DNA from 2 places in the Paenibacillus sp. CMAA1364 genome. Region 2 is predicted to be linked to the other one. Evidence: predicted binding sites of a transcription regulator. Region 2 holds the regulator's gene; the other holds the start of a gene.
The links. The regulator Rex, encoded in region 2, represses fermentation and respiration genes when NADH is low (regulators of the CRP and FNR family bind a similar motif). The targets are predictions, from matches to a motif close to TTGTGAAATATTTCACAA.
Positions count from the first base shown of each region.

Region 1: a site for Rex is predicted at 3,062-3,079, ahead of nirB (nitrite reductase large subunit NirB). Genes of this name have one in related genera too.

Region 1 covers NZ_JBITNB010000015.1:53,030-61,248, forward strand. The annotation lists gene ACH8E3_RS10635 (sugar phosphate isomerase/epimerase family protein) at 1-350, shown strand, start outside; gene ACH8E3_RS10640 (Gfo/Idh/MocA family protein) at 343-1,425, shown strand; gene ACH8E3_RS10645 (sugar phosphate isomerase/epimerase family protein) at 1,475-2,443, shown strand; gene ACH8E3_RS10650 (winged helix-turn-helix transcriptional regulator) at 2,635-2,952, shown strand; gene nirB (nitrite reductase large subunit NirB) at 3,164-5,602, shown strand; gene ACH8E3_RS10660 (nitrite reductase (NAD(P)H) small subunit) at 5,640-5,966, shown strand; gene ACH8E3_RS10665 (formate/nitrite transporter family protein) at 6,012-6,797, shown strand; gene ACH8E3_RS10670 (cache domain-containing sensor histidine kinase) at 6,841-8,219, opposite strand, start outside.
Region 2 covers NZ_JBITNB010000001.1:162,104-170,322, reverse strand. The annotation lists gene panC (pantoate--beta-alanine ligase) at 1-233, shown strand, start outside; gene panD (aspartate 1-decarboxylase) at 226-609, shown strand; gene ACH8E3_RS00775 (tetratricopeptide repeat protein) at 747-1,367, shown strand; gene dinG (ATP-dependent DNA helicase DinG) at 1,513-4,374, shown strand; gene ACH8E3_RS00765 (redox-sensing transcriptional repressor Rex) at 4,409-5,083, shown strand; gene ACH8E3_RS00760 (amidohydrolase) at 5,049-6,359, shown strand; gene ACH8E3_RS00755 (cell wall elongation regulator TseB-like domain-containing protein) at 6,408-6,923, shown strand; gene ACH8E3_RS00750 (hypothetical protein) at 7,129-7,659, shown strand; gene ACH8E3_RS00745 (AAA family ATPase) at 7,652-8,219, shown strand, end outside.

The sequences.
Region 1 (8,219 bases), on a different contig from region 2:
ATGCTATGTATGAGGCTGTACCTGCATCATTACTTCAGGTAGAAATGGATACATGCTGGGTACACTTTGCAGGATATGATGCCGTAGAGTACATTCATAAATATAAGGGTCGTTTACCTCTTGTTCACTGGAAAGATGTGGTGAGACAAGAGGATGGGACTGCACTAACTGTTGAATTTGGTCATGGTGAAGTCGACTTAGTTGCCATTGCGGAAGCTGCGAATCAAGTTGGAGTAGAGTGGCTGATCGTAGAACAGGATGTATGTGTTAATCCATCTATGGAGAGCATCGCAACGAGTATGAATTGGATAAGAAATTATAAGAATAATGGGGGACCCATACATGTCTAAGATATTAAGAATTGGGATCATTGGTTGCGGAGGTATTGCTACAGGGAAACATCTACCCAGTCTTTCGAAACAAGCGAGTGCCGAATTAGTAGCTTTTTGCGATATTATTCCAGAACGTGCAGAAGAAGCTTGCGAGCAATATGGCGCTGAGGGAGCTAAGGTATATAGTGACTTCAGAGAACTGCTGGAAGATAAGAGCATTGATATTATTCATGTATGTACACCTAATGATTCCCACTCCGAGATTACAGTCGCTTCCCTTGAAGCGGGTAAACATGTGATGTGTGAAAAACCAATGGCTAAGACAGCCGCTCAAGCTAGAGCAATGCTCGAAGCTGCACAACGCACAGGTAAAAAGCTGACGATAGGATATCAGAATCGATTCCGTAACGATAGCCAGCATTTGAAGAAAATATGTGACAATAATGAATTAGGCGATATCTATTATGGTAAAGCATTGGCAACTCGTCGTCGTGCTGTTCCAACTTGGGGCGTATTCCTGGATGAAGAGAAGCAAGGTGGTGGCCCACTTATCGATATCGGTACGCATGCTCTTGACTTGACATTATGGTTAATGGATAACTATAAACCAAAAAGTGTGATGGGATCTACATTCCACAAGCTTGGGCATATTGAGAATGCAGCGAATGCTTTCGGATCATGGAATCCAGAAGAATTCAAAGTGGAAGATTCCGCTTTTGGTTTCATTACAATGCAAAATGGTGCAACAATTATGCTTGAAGCAAGCTGGGCATTGAATATCCGTGATTTCAGTGAAGGACGAACGGTTCTTGCTGGAACCGAAGGTGGAGCGGATATGAAGGATGGCCTAACGATCAATGGTGAGAGCTTTAGTCGCCTCTATGAGACAAAGGTAGACTTAGATGCTGGAGGCGTTGCCTTCTACTCAGGTGAGACAGAGACGGATTCGGATCGGGAAGCAAGATTGTGGCTACAAGCTGTAATCGAAGATACAGATCCTGTCGTCATGCCTGAACAGGCATTGGTGGTGACTGAAATACTTGAAGCTATTTATGAATCAGCTAAAACAGGAAAAGCCGTATATTTTGATTAAATAGTGACGTAACAATTATAAATTAGACATCATCTAAGGAGGAACAATAATGAAATTAGGCGTATTTATGGTGTTGTTTGGTGGACGAGAGTTAGAGGATGCGTTAGATTATGTCGTCTCTAAAGGACTTAAAGCAGTTGAGATTGGATCGGGTGGAAATCCAGGTAAATCTCATTGTAATCCAGCGGAACTTCTGAACGATGAGGCTAAGCTTAATCAGTTCAAGCATGCCGTTGAATCGCGTGGACTTACGATAAGTGCGCTGAGCTGTCACGGCAATCCACTTCACCCACAGAAGCATCTAGCACAGGCAGATCATGAAGATTTCGTAAATTCTGTATTACTTGCAGAGAAGCTTGGCGTACCTATTGTAAATACATTCTCGGGTTGTCCTGGCGATCATGAAGATGCTAAATATCCGAACTGGCCTGTTGCACCATGGCCAAATGATTACCAAGAAATTTTGAAATGGCAATGGGAGAATAAAGTCATTCCCTATTGGACAGAACAAGCGAAGTTTGCCAAAGAGCATCATGTGAAGATCGGGTTGGAACTTCATGGTGGCTTCTCTGTACATACACCCGCTACACTTCTTCGTCTGCGTGAAGCAGCCGGTGACACGATTGGTGCGAATCTAGATCCTAGCCACATGTGGTGGCAGGGGATTGATCCTGTCCAAGCTATACACATTCTAGGTCGTGAGGGCGCAATCCATCATTTCCATGCGAAAGACACTGTCATTGATCCTATTAATGTGAATAGATATGGCTTAACCGATATGCAATCCTATGAAAATATGTTAGATCGCGCATGGCAATTCCGTAGTGTAGGTTACGGACATGATATCAAAGTATGGGCTGATATGATGAGCGCTCTACGCTTAGTAGGGTATGATTATGTTGTGAGCATTGAACATGAGGATGGACTGATGTCTGTTGATGAAGGGTTCACCAAAGCTGTAAATAATCTTCAACAAGTTCTCATTGAAGAGCCACTAGGTGAAATGTGGTGGGTATAGCCGTAATATTCACATACGTGCTATAAAGGAGGAGTTGTCCCGAAGTCATGAATAATGACTAGGGACAACTTTTTTTGTATAAGAATAAAATGAATATAGAATGTATAAAAAAAATGACAAAAATGATAAAATGAAATATACTTACGAATTGAAAGCTTGATACCCGTACAATAACGAAGAGGTGAATAACCATGGAATTTGATGAACTACGAATGTGCCCACGTTTTGAAACCGCATTTGCCTTCTTGGGTAAACGTTGGAATGGGCTAATTATTCAAGTCTTAATGAGTGGTCCCAAGAGATTCAAAGATATTTCTAAAACCATTCCTGCCATGAGTGATAAGATGTTATCTGGACGGATGAAGAATCTAGAATTGGAAGGAATCGTTGTTCGTCATGTATATCCGGAGACGCCAGTGCGAATAGAGTATGAATTAACGGATAAAGGTAGAGGGTTAAAACCTGTGATGGATCAGATTCAATCTTGGGCCGAGAGTTGGATTGACTAATGATAAGTAAATGGCATCGATGCTAGGACCTATTTCATGAATTGAAATGGGTCCTTTGTGCTATATAAGTATGGATTCAAGTACATATTAGTTTGAATTGTGAACACGAACGTGAAATTATTCACATTGAAAGTGAATAGAATCACATGGATAATTCCGTAAGTTGTTAAAATTGTATTATGAGCAAGGAATTGAAGGAGGGTTTACAAACATGAAAAATCAAAAAGAAAAACTCATAGTGATTGGTAATGGAATGGCGGGAATTAGTACGGTTGAACAAATATTGAAACTAAGCGATTCATTTGATATTACGGTGTTTGGTAGTGAACCACATCCTAACTATAATCGAATCATGTTGTCTTATGTACTAGAAGGCAGCAAGACGATAGATGATATTGTTCTGAATGATTGGAACTGGTATAAAGATAATCAAATTACACTTCATACGACAACAACGGTAACGCATATTGACCCAATTCAGAAGCAAGTGAGTACGGATAACGGTATGACACAGATGTATGATAAGATCATCATCGCTACAGGTTCTAATCCTTTTATATTGCCGATTCCTGGTAGTAACAAAGAGGGTGTGATCGGATTTCGAGATATTCAAGATTGCAACCAAATGATAGAAGCTTCACAAAAATATAAAAAGGCTGCCGTCATTGGCGGTGGACTCTTAGGATTAGAAGCGGCTAAAGGTCTTGTGAATCTAGGCATGAATGTAACGGTTGTTCATTTAATGGAAGATATTATGGAACGACAATTGGATCGTAGTGCTTCTTCCATGTTGCAAGCTGAACTAGAGCGTCAAGGAATAGCATTTGCCATGGGCAAACAAACCACAGAGTTAATTGGAGATACACGTGTCAGTGGGTTGCGTTTCAACGATGGTTCCGTGTTGGATGCTGATCTCGTTGTGATGGCAGTAGGGATTAAACCGAACATAGCGATTGCTTCAGCAAGTGGTATGGAAGCAGGACGTGGAATTATTGTAGATGATTACATGCGTACATCATTCGAGAATGTCTATTCTGTTGGTGAATGTACTGAACATCGCGGTGTATGTTATGGACTGGTAGCTCCATTATTCGAACAAGGACATGTATTGGCTAAACACATATGTGGCGTAGATACCTCGCCTTATGAAGGTTCAATCGTAGCTACGAAATTGAAAATCTCTGGTGTGGATGTGTTCTCAGCAGGTGAATTTGTTGAAAGACCAGAACATATCGTAATTTCTACGAAAGACGAGTGGAAAAGAACCTATAAGAAAGTGTTATTGCTTGATAAAGTGATTGTTGGAGCCGTGTTATTCGGAGATGTTACGGAGTCAGCTAACCTACAGAAGTTAATTAAACAACAATCTGAGATGACGGATGATATATACGGTACCATCATGGGTACAGGATGCTGTGGAAATGGTGGTAATAAGCAATCCTCTATTGAAACGATGTCCGATGAAGAAATTGTTTGTGGATGTAATGGTGTTACTAAAAGGGCGATTGTGGATGTAATTACAGATCAGGGGCTCACAACAGTCGATGAGATAAAGGCTTGCACAGGTGCAACTCGTTCTTGCGGAGGATGTAAGCCAGTCGTCGAACAAATTCTACAATATGTATTAGGGGATAGTTTTAAGACTGCTGAAAAAACAGGTATTTGCGGTTGTACGCCACTCGATAGGGATCAGATCATTGCTGAGATTACGGCTAAAGGCTTATCAACGACCCGTGAAGTGATGAATGTACTTGGATGGGGCAATGACGAGGGATGTTCGAAATGTAGACCTGCACTTAATTACTATTTGCATATGCTACAACCAGAGACTTATGAAGATGAGAAAGAATCACGTTTTGTGAACGAGCGTATGAACGCTAATATTCAAAAAGATGGAACATACACCGTTGTCCCACGCATGTATGGTGGTGTTACTACACCGGAAGCGCTCAAGAAGATCGCTGACGTCTCATTGAAATATGATGTGAAAGTAGTCAAAGTTACGGGTGGACAAAGACTCGATCTGATTGGCGTTAAGAAAGAAGATCTACCTAAAGTGTGGGAAGAATTGGATATGCCTTCAGGTTATGCTTATGCCAAGTCGTTGCGAACAGTCAAAACATGTGTAGGTTCTCAGTTCTGTCGCTTCGGAACACAAGATTCCATGGGCATGGGTGAGCTCATTGAACGTAAGTTTGAACGGCTAGATTTCCCTGCTAAATTTAAGATTGCCGTGAATGGATGTCCGCGCAATTGTGCAGAATCTTGTACGAAGGATATCGGTATCGTTGGTAATGATGGTGGATGGGAAGTCTTTATTGGAGGTAATGGTGGAATCAAGCCTCGTATTGCAGATAGTTTCTGTAAAGTGAAAACAGATGAGGAACTAATTGAAATATGTGCAGCTATTATGCAATACTACCGAGAAACAGGTAACTATTTGGAGAGAACTTCCGAATGGGTAGAACGTATCGGTCTTGAACAGATTCAATCTGTCTTAATGAATAATGAAGATAATCGTAAAGAACTAGTTAAACGAATTGAAATTGCGCTGCAACAGGTTGAAGATCCATGGAAGAAAATGATCAATGATCCAGCAACACGTACAGCATTATATGAAGATAATACATCCGTAACAACAGTGAAATAATGACTAACCATGATAGATTGAAAAGGGGACTATGCATATGGTAATGACAGCGAAATGCTACACTATTGGTTCCGTGGAACACTATTTAGTACAAGTGGGTCGCGTGGTGATTATTGAAGGACAAGAGATTGCGATATTCCGTACTTCAGATGGAGAAGTATATGCTGTTGAGAATAAATCTCCACATCCAAAGGGAGGACCATTAGCAGAAGCTATGGTATCTGGTCATTATATCTACGACCCTTTATATGATTGGAAGATTGACTTGATTACAGGTAACGTACAAGAGCCAGACACCGGCCAAGTCGCAACGTATCCAGTTGTTATAAAAAATGGGGAAATCCATATTACTAAGATGCAGTAAATAAGTAACCTATTGCAGTGCATTCCCATCAAAGAGGTGATCCACCTGTATACACAAAATGTAGAGAACATTGCAGACGCGGCCGTTAAGAAAGTACAACAGATGGATGAAAGTATCACACGATATACAGTAGCAGCCATGTTAGCAGGTGCATATGTAGGAATTGGAATCATCCTTATTTTCTCATTAGGTGCCCCCTTAGCAACGATCAATTCCCCATTTCAGCCACTCGTTATGGGAGCAGCGTTCGGAATAGCACTAACTTTGGTTATGTTTGCTGGTTCAGAGTTATTTACTGGAAATAACATGTTTTTTGCGATAAGTACTTTGTCAGGAAAGACATCCATAAGAGATATGCTCAAAAATTGGGTGGTCGTATTTCTAGGGAATTTATTAGGTGCCATTGTACTCAGCTTACTTATGGTAGGTACAGGACTATTCAAGCACATTCCTCCGGAGCATCTTCTGTTCGCAGCCACATCCAAAAAAATGAGTCTACCGATAACGGAATTGTTCTTCCGGGGTATTCTCTGTAACTGGTTAGTCTGTCTTGCGATTTGGATGGCTATGCGGGCCAAAGAAGAAACTGCAAAATTAATCCTCATCTGGTGGTGCCTATTCGCTTTTATTGCAAGTGGATTTGAACATAGTGTGGCGAATATGACGCTACTTAGTCTAGCAACGTTATTACCCCATCATCCAGAAACCATATCCATCGCGGGTTGGTTACATAACATGATACCTGTTACATTAGGTAATATCGTTGGTGGAGGTCTGTTTGTTGGTATGACCTATTGGTTCATTTCACCTGTACGGATGAAAAAGAAATAATATCAAACGACAACCAAGGCTGATTGCCTGGTTGTCATTTTTTTTAATCCACCATGTAGTTGTAAGGAATGCGAATCGTAATGGATGTACCTTTTCCAAGTGTGCTATCGACTTCGATGCCATATGAATCCCCAAAATAGAAGCGTATTCGATCATGTACGTTTTTAATTCCGATATGTGCTTCTCCTAATGTATCCGATGTGCTCCTCAATCGTTCTCGAAGCAATGCAACCTGAGTCTCGTCCATCCCGACACCATCATCTTTCACTACAATTAGCATGCAATCATTGGATAATGAAGTAGATATTTCAAGCAATCCAGCATGAACACTACGCTCCAAACCATGTACAATTGCATTCTCTATGATCGGTTGCAAGGAGAAGTGTAGAACGTTCACGAGATCGCAATCTGGGGCAAGATTCTCACTGTATTGGATTTTATCTCCGAAACGCATTTGTTGTACTTTGATATATAGGCGAGTATGTGCTAGTTCCTCCTGTAATGGAACAATATCCTTTCCAGTTTGAATATGGATTCGAAACAATCGACCAAGCAGTCCTATCATCTCTGCAATATCTCTTTGTCCGGCAAGTACAGCCTTCATCTGGATTGATTCTAATGCATTGGCAAGGAAATGGGGATTGATCTGGCTCTTGAGAGCCCCATATTGGGCAACCTTCTGTTGGGCGATCATGTTCGATGATCTTTCAATATGACTTTGCAGATCTTCTACCATCTTGCGTATCCCTTTATATAGAACCCCGAATTCATCCTGACGATTGCTATTTAGATCTACATCGAACTTACCGAGACCTACCGATCTAACCTTTCTACTTAATAGAATGATTGGTTTCGTTACTCGTGCAGATAGAATAAACATGAATAACAGTGCGGTGACCAAAGAGCAGAAGGCAAATCCTAATATAATGAATCGAAATAACTTTGCATCCTTAGACATTTCCCGCTCATCAATATATTGGATAACCTTCCATCCAGAGTAAGGCGAGGTCATAAAGTCAAGGTAGGAAGAGTTACCTGCAAAAGGAGCATAGAAACTTCCTGAATCATGACTAAGGATGTGTTTCAAAGATTCGTTATCAGAGTCATTTAAGGTTTGAGGCGTTTCTTGATCTTGCTTGGATGAATAAATAATGCCACCTTTATCATCCACGATAAGAAAATTACGGTTGCTGTTCTCGGATAAATTCAGAATTTCACGCAAAGAATCCAATCGAATATCGATTAGGATAACGGCTAGAGGCTGTTTGCTTCCTGTTTTGTTAATGACCCGGGCAATGGAAATAATCGATTCTTTCGAGTTGACACGATGAAAGGGTGTATGTGTTCCAAATATAACGATCTTGCCCTGACTAGCCAAGGTTTGTTTATACCAATCTTTCTGAATAAAGTTACTATCATCAT
Region 2 (8,219 bases):
TAACTGTATCGCAAGTCCGTGAGAAGCTAATGAGCATCATCAACACATCGCCGCTCGCGAATATAGATTATGTCCAGGTATTATCTTTTCCTCAAATGACACCGTTAGAAGATCGTGATGTAGTTGTTGACGTTGAAACGCAAGTTATTCTGGCTGTAGCAGTGAAATTTGGGAATACGCGGTTGATTGATAATAGCTTGTTCATGCCAAAGGAGGCGCTCTCTCTTGTTTAGACATATAATGAAATCCAAAATACACCGTGCAACTGTTACGGAAGCTAATCTAAATTATGTTGGAAGTATTACCATAGATGAGAATTTAATGGAAGCTGCTGATTTGCTTGTGAATGAAAAGGTGCAGATAGTCAATAACAATAACGGCGCTCGTCTGGAGACGTATGTGATTCCAGGTCCCCGTGATAGTGGCGTCATCTGCCTGAATGGGGCGGCCGCTCGTTTAGTATCTCCTGGAGATGTCGTCATCATCATTTCTTACGGTTTATTGTCATCGGAGGAATTGAATTCACATAAACCAACGGTAGTCTTTGTAGATGAGAACAACAAGCCTGTTCATTTAGCGGATAAGGAAGTACATGCAACAGTGATGTAGGACACGATAAAAGACATAAGATGTAATGTATGGGATGAGCGCATGAAAAGGACCCCTTCTACAAAAAATAATGTTAGATGTGAATCTTATAATTCAATCGCACTAATATCATGATTGTTAAAGGTGGGATGCAGATCATGTTTCAACATGTATTCGCTGAGATGAACGACATGTTAGAGGAGATTGTCAAGCATTACCCAACAGCACAAGAAAGTCAGAAACAACATTTGCTTCAGAACTGGGATATGCTAAAAGCGATGAGTGATGGCATTATTGAGGAATGGCTTACATTTGAGGATAAGATGGGTGTGTTCAGAGAATGTACATTAATTCAGCCACTATCCTCATTAGGGACAACACCTGAAATGGAATTACACGAATTTATCAAAGGTCTAGGTTATTTCAAGTTAATGATGTATCCACAATCCATTGCACAGTTCAACCATATTATTAGGGATTTTCCTAACAGCTTGCTTGCAAGAATGTATGTTGCGATGGCGCATCTTCATCTAGAGGAAACCGCCGAAGCACATACGCATTTCCAATCTATTCTTCCTTTGGCGGATCATCATAAGATGAGAGCAATCATCTATAACGCATTAGGTTGCATTCAGGTTAAACTTACAGATATGGTCAAAGCGCAGGAATACTTCGCATTGGCGTTACACCATGATCCATCTTTTGCTGACTCATTAGTAAATCAACAAGTATGTAATGACAATTGTGGGCAACTTCAATACGGGGATCAACTTATTTAAATGTTGTTACTTGGAAGCAGGAAGATGACGATGCTTATGAAGCGCAAGCGACAAAGCATCTTTTTTTTGACTCTTAAAATAATGAATAAATATGATACTTCTGTTATGCTGTAAAAGAGACTGTTTCGAAAGGGAATAATAGAACATGAAATTTGCAGTTTTGGATTTTGAAACGACAGGCAATCAAGCTGCCGATGAGATAATTCAAGTCGGACTTGCTATCATTGAGGATGATCATTCGATTTCCCAAGTATATGGATCTTTTGTGAATCCAGGGATTCCGATTCCTTCTTTTATAACGAATTTAACTGGAATAACCAATAGTGACGTTGAGCATGCTCCTTCTTTAGAAGACATGATGATGGAGTTAGTTCCTCTATTAGACGACATTGTTTTGGTTGGCCACAATATCGCATTTGATTATAACTTTTTGCAAAATGCACTGGATCGATGTGGTTATATGCCCTACGCAGGACGTATTCTTGACACCATGGATTTCCTTAAAATATGCTTTCCCTCATTAACGACTTATCAGCTTGGACTTGTATCTTCACATTTCGGCATTTTACATGAAAGACCTCATCAAGCAGATAGCGATGCATTAGCTACGGCTCATGTATTATTGAAGTGTATAGATGAATTGATTAGCCTTCCTCTAATTACCTTACAGCGACTTACCGAACTTTTCATAGATGAAGATAGTGATTTAGCATGGTATTTCGATGAATTATGTAAAGAGAAAGAAAAGGAACCTGCACAGGATCTAGAGAGCCATACGTTCTATCGTCAACTGGCACTGGCGGTGGAGGATTGGACGGATATTTCTGCGCCTCGAGATGATGCAGATGAGAATCCTCTGAAGAACATGCACTTTCCCGAATATCTAGAACTGATAGAGAATCAACTTCGCTCCATCATGCCACAATATGAAGCGCGTGAGTCCCAAAGTATGATGTTCACAGAGGTTATGAATGCTTTAGATGATGATAAGCACCTCCTTATTGAGGCTGGTACGGGAACCGGGAAATCATTGGGTTACTTAATCCCTTCGATATATCAGAGTGTGAAGCGTGAACAGAAAGTTATGGTAAGTACACATACAATTAATTTACAGGAACAATTAAGAGAACGAGATATACCTCTTCTGACACAAGTGGTACCTTTTCCTTTCAAAGCGGCTATTTTTAAGGGGAGACAACATTATTTGTGTTTGAGAAAATTTGAACATAAAATAATTAGAAGAGACTTTGCGAATCCTAAAGAAGACGTGATCTTAGCTGCTCAAATGATCGTGTGGTTAACACAGACACAAACAGGTGACGATGAGGAACTGAATTTAGGTGCTCGTGGTGGAGACTTTTGGGAGACCGTATCCAGCGATTCGGATTCCTGCCTAGGTCGTGCATGCCCATGGTTCCGTAAATGCTATTACCATCGTGCTAAACACGAAGCGGGTATTGCAGATGTCGTAATTACGAATCATTCGAAGTTATTCACGGATGTAAAGGCAGGGCATCAACTATTGCCTGCTTATGAATATCTAGTGATCGATGAAGCACATCATTTGGAAGAAGTAGCGGGTAAACATTTAGGATTACATATGAGGTATTTCGATGTCATCCACACGTTAGCTCGTCTTTATAAAGACAACCGCAATGGTCAGTTTCCTGCTCTTCGACAACAATTACATTCTTCTAACGATGAGAAAGCTTCTGATTGGGCTGTCTTAACGGATCGGATGAGTGGCGATTTAGTTGAAGTGAAAGAGCATTGGGATCGGTTAAGCGAAATGTTATTTGCTTTACTCCCTGAGAGAAGCGATGCAGCACCTGGGGATACGGCGCAATTCGTGCTACGCTTACAGCCTTCCAAACAACCAAAGGAATGGCAAGTGTTACAAGAAGTCGAGAATCAGATCTATGTAACACTTGGCGAAGTCATTCGCAGTTCTGATAAGATGATCAATGAAATTAGAGAGAATCTAGATGACACCAGTTTAGAGAGCCTTCTTACAGATATTAGTGGTCTTGTGAAAGATTTAGCAACCCAACGGGAGAATCTACACTTCTTTATATCACTAAATGATCCATTAAATGTATACTGGATGGAGGCAAATGGTCATTACCGTAGTAAATCTATACAGATGTATGCTGTTCCTGTTGATGTGAGTAAGCAATTACAGGAAGTGTTCTTCGATCAGAAGAAAAGTATTATACTTACTTCTGCAACCCTCTCTATTGATAAGAGTTTTCAGTACATGATTGAGAATCTGGGGCTACAGCATGCTGCCGATGTAGGTAACTTGGTCACGGTTCAATTACCGTCTCCTTTCCGTTATCGAGATCAAGCATTGCTAATCATTCCTCGAGATTTCCCGAGCCTAAAGGGAAGTGTAGGCGATTCACTATTCGTCGAAATGTTAGTTAAGTCGCTTGCAGAAACAGCCGTAATAACCAAAGGCAGGATGTTGGTGTTGTTCACGTCATATCGTATGCTTCGTCAAGTCTATGAACCGTTAACAAAAGCATTATCTGCAACAGATATTGTCGTGCTAGGACAAGGTGTTGATAATGGAAGCAGAAGTAAGTTGGTCCGTCGCTTCCAAGATAGTAGTGCCTCTGTTCTGCTTGGGACGAATAGCTTCTGGGAAGGGGTAGATATACCCGGCGAAGCTTTGACTTGTCTAGCGATTGTCAGATTGCCATTCCAACCGCCTAATCATCCGATGGTTGAGGCGAAGAGTGAGTTATTACAGCAGCAAAAAAAGAACCCATTCATGAAGCTATCTGTTCCCCAAGCGGTCATTCGTTTCAAACAGGGGTTCGGCAGATTGGTTCGTACAGCAAGTGATAAGGGGATCGTGATTGTATATGATACACGTGTAATTGACTCATATTATGGAAAGTACTTCCTCTATTCATTACCTGGACCTAAGATGGAACATATGCCGACGAATCAAATGATTCCAAGAATTTCAGAATGGTTAGAAGACGGCGACCGTTCTTAATATATCTATTTGTTATCCAATAGGAGGATTAAATATGAAATCTGATAAAATTTCAGAGGCTGTTGTTCGTAGATTACCTGTGTATTTACGATATCTATCAGAGCTATACAAAAGAGAAGTGGGTACCGTTTCTTCACAGGAACTCGGTCAGAAATTAGATCTGAATCCAGCACAAATCCGTAAGGACCTTGCCTATTTTGGCGATTTCGGTAAAAAGGGTATTGGATATGACGTGCCTTATTTAATTGAAAAAATACGACATATTCTTAATTTAGACCAACAAATTAACGTTGTGCTTGTAGGAGCGGGTAATCTAGGGCAAGCGTTATCTAATTATAATGCTTATCTGAAAGAGAATCTGAAGATCGTAGCTGTGTTTGATGCTGTCCCACAGAAGGTGGGAACACGTATTAATACATTAATGGTTCAACCTATGGAAGAATTGTCTGATACGATTAAGAAACACCATATTAGAATTGGGATTATTACCGTTCCTGAGCATGAAGCTCAAATGGTTGCTGATACATTGGTGGAAGCGGGAATAGAAGCGATCTTGAACTTCGCCCCAATCGTTATAAAATCACCAGCCAACGTTCGAATACATGCAGCGGATTTTACAACAGATATGCTCAGTCTTGCGTATTACTTAAGCAACGGAAAGGAAGATTCAGACAATGGAACACAACAAACGACAGAAATGGATCATTAAGAATGGTACATTTGTTGTTCTAAATGATAAACAGAATGTTATGAATGGTTATATGGTTATAGAGGATGATCTCATTACGTACATTGGCGAGGAGAAGCCGGAATATAGTGAAGATATTCCAATTGTAGATGGAAATAAGCTGTTATTCTTACCTGGACTTGTAAACACCCATGGTCATGCAGCGATGTCGTTGTTAAGAGGTTATGGCGATGATCTAGCGCTTCAAGTATGGTTGCAGGAGAAGATGTGGCCAATGGAAGAGAAATTCACCGCACAAGATGTGTATTGGGGTACTTCACTGTCTGTCTTAGAAATGCTCAAAGGCGGTACAACAACATTCTTAGATATGTATGATCACATGGATCAAGTGGCTAAGGTTGTTCAAGAATCAGGTATGCGTGGGGTGCTTACCCGTGGTGTCATTGGTTTATGTACCCAAGAAGAGCAACAACATAAACTGAATGATGCGATTACTTTTGCGAAAGACTGGCATGGACAAGCCGAAGGAAGAATCACAACGATGATGTCTCCTCACGCACCTTATACCTGTCCACCAGCATTCTTTGAGAAGTTCATACAGGCGGCACATGATCTTGATCTTCCTGTGCATACACATATGTCAGAGACCAAGAGTGAAGTCGAACAGAATGTGGCAGACTATGGTCTTCGACCTGTTCAACACTTGGAGAAATTAGGAATGTTTACACGACCTTCGCTTGTAGCGCATGGTGTACATTTAACGGATGAAGAGATTCAGATTCTAGCACAATATCAAGTAGGTGTATCGCATAATCCAGGAAGCAACTTGAAGTTGGCTAGTGGAATCGCGCGTGTACCCGATCTGTTAAAGGCGGGTGTGCCTGTATCCCTTGGGACCGATGGGCCTGCGAGCAACAACAATCTAGATATGTTTGAAGAAATGAGATTAAGCGCACTTATTCATAAAGGGATCTCGGGAGATCCAACAGCCGTACCTGCTGCGGAAGCACTTCGAATGGGTACTATATATGGGGCAAGTTCATTATTTCTAGATTCTATAGGGAAGTTAGCGGTGGGTATGAAGGCAGACTTCATAGCGCTTAATACCGATCAAGCACATTTCTTACCACACACGGATTTCATATCTCATTGTATCTATTCAGCGAGTGCTAAAGATGTAGAACATGTATGGGTAAATGGTCAGCAGGTTGTGAAGAATGGTCATTGTTTAACTTTAGATGAAGAACGTATTCATCATGAAGCGCAGTCTGCTTTTGAAGGATTGCTGAGCCGTTAAGCTGTGTCTTAATGGATAACCCCTATTCCTGTAGAAAGGAAGTTCGGATTGAAGAAGAACAAGAAAAGACTAATATGGTTAAGCGTTATAATTATTCTAGCATTACTATTCGGCCTATTTCGGTATTACATATATATTATGTCGGATGAATGGAAACAAGAGTCTATGGCTATTGTTGCGGCGAAACAGCATAGTGAATTGGTTCAAGTTACGCGTACTTCGAAATCTGTATGGAATAATGTCGTCTGGGTGATTGAAGGTAAGGATCAGGAAGAAAAGCAACTGATTGTCTGGGTACCCTTAACGAGTGAGTATGCGCTCGACGAGACACCTGGAGCGATCCACACTGAATGGTTAGTCGATGGTATGACTAAAGACCAAATGTTATCTATTGTCAACAAAGAAGATAAATCGATCAAAAAAGTTCATCTAGAACTTGGTCTATTCAATGGAACTGCTGTATGGCAAATGTTCTACAAGGAAGTAGATCACTATCGCTATCGATTCTATCGATTTACGGATGGCACACCGATAGATGAACAATTTACATTACCAAATAGTTAAGTGAAGAAACCAGCCGGATCATTCTAAATGAATGATTCCGCTGGTTTTATTTGTTCATCCTATAATGAATATTTCAAAGAATCCATAATTTTTCAGGAGACTAGTATATACGATGTGATATACTAATGTAGTCAGAAGTGATATACGAATTCGTATACTATGAATCATCAGAAGTAGATATGGAGATATGAAGGGAGATTAGCATATGAAGATACGAATGATGCCAGTTGCACTTACAGTAGTTATTTCGGCTGTTGTTTTATTTGGTGGATGGTTCGGATATCAGCAAGTCGCTCTTCACAATCCCTTACAGAATATAGTTAAATTATATGAAGGGGTAACACATGTCCAAGTGGAAATGAACCGTTCAGACGTTATCGTGAAGTTACAAGTTGAACCAGGGACTAAATTATCGGGTCTAGTTCAAGAACTGACAACGGAAGGTAAATCTATTATAGGTAATCGGAATTTAAAATTGGATGTAGCTGACCACTCGAATGAAACATTAGAACAGTTCTGGAGTGAGGCATTGTTCCCTGTTGCCGAAGCAATGGAGAATAGACAATACACGCAGATTGTAGAGAAGTTGAACGGAATGAAAGAACATACGAACATCCAAGTGACTACGGAAATAGATGATCTGAATGTATATGTGACTCTAACGGACGGAATCGATAGTAAATTTATTATCTTGCCACGTGAACCAGAAAAAATGGGGGTGTGGAATAATGCCTAAATGGACACAAGAAATATTGATCGGATTTATACCCATTCTCTTGATCTTTCTTGCTTTTATAGGATTGAATATTATTCCAATATTGATTGGTGCGGTACTTATTGCAGGATTATTATTTCTTGCGAACAAACGTGGTGGCATAGCAGTGGGTACGATGTCCGATCGTAAACGTAATAAAAAAATGCCAAGTAAGCTTACATTCGATGAAATTGGTGGGCAGGAGCATCCCAAAGGCGAATTGATGGAAGCACTCGATTTCCTTATCAGACACGAAGAAATTCAGAAGTTCGGTATTCGACCTTTAAAAGGCATTCTCCTTACGGGTCCTCCAGGAACAGGGAAGACGTTACTAGCTAAGGCAGCGAGTCAATATACGGATTCTGTCTTTGTGGGTGCATCTGGAAGTGAGTTCGTTGAGATGTATGTCGGAGTCGGTGCAGGAAGAATTCGCGACTTATTCCGTGATGCTAGAACTCGTGCTGTGAAAGAAAATAAGAAGAGTGCTGTCATATTTATCGATGAGATTGATGTGATCGGTGGTAAACGTGAGGGCGGACAAC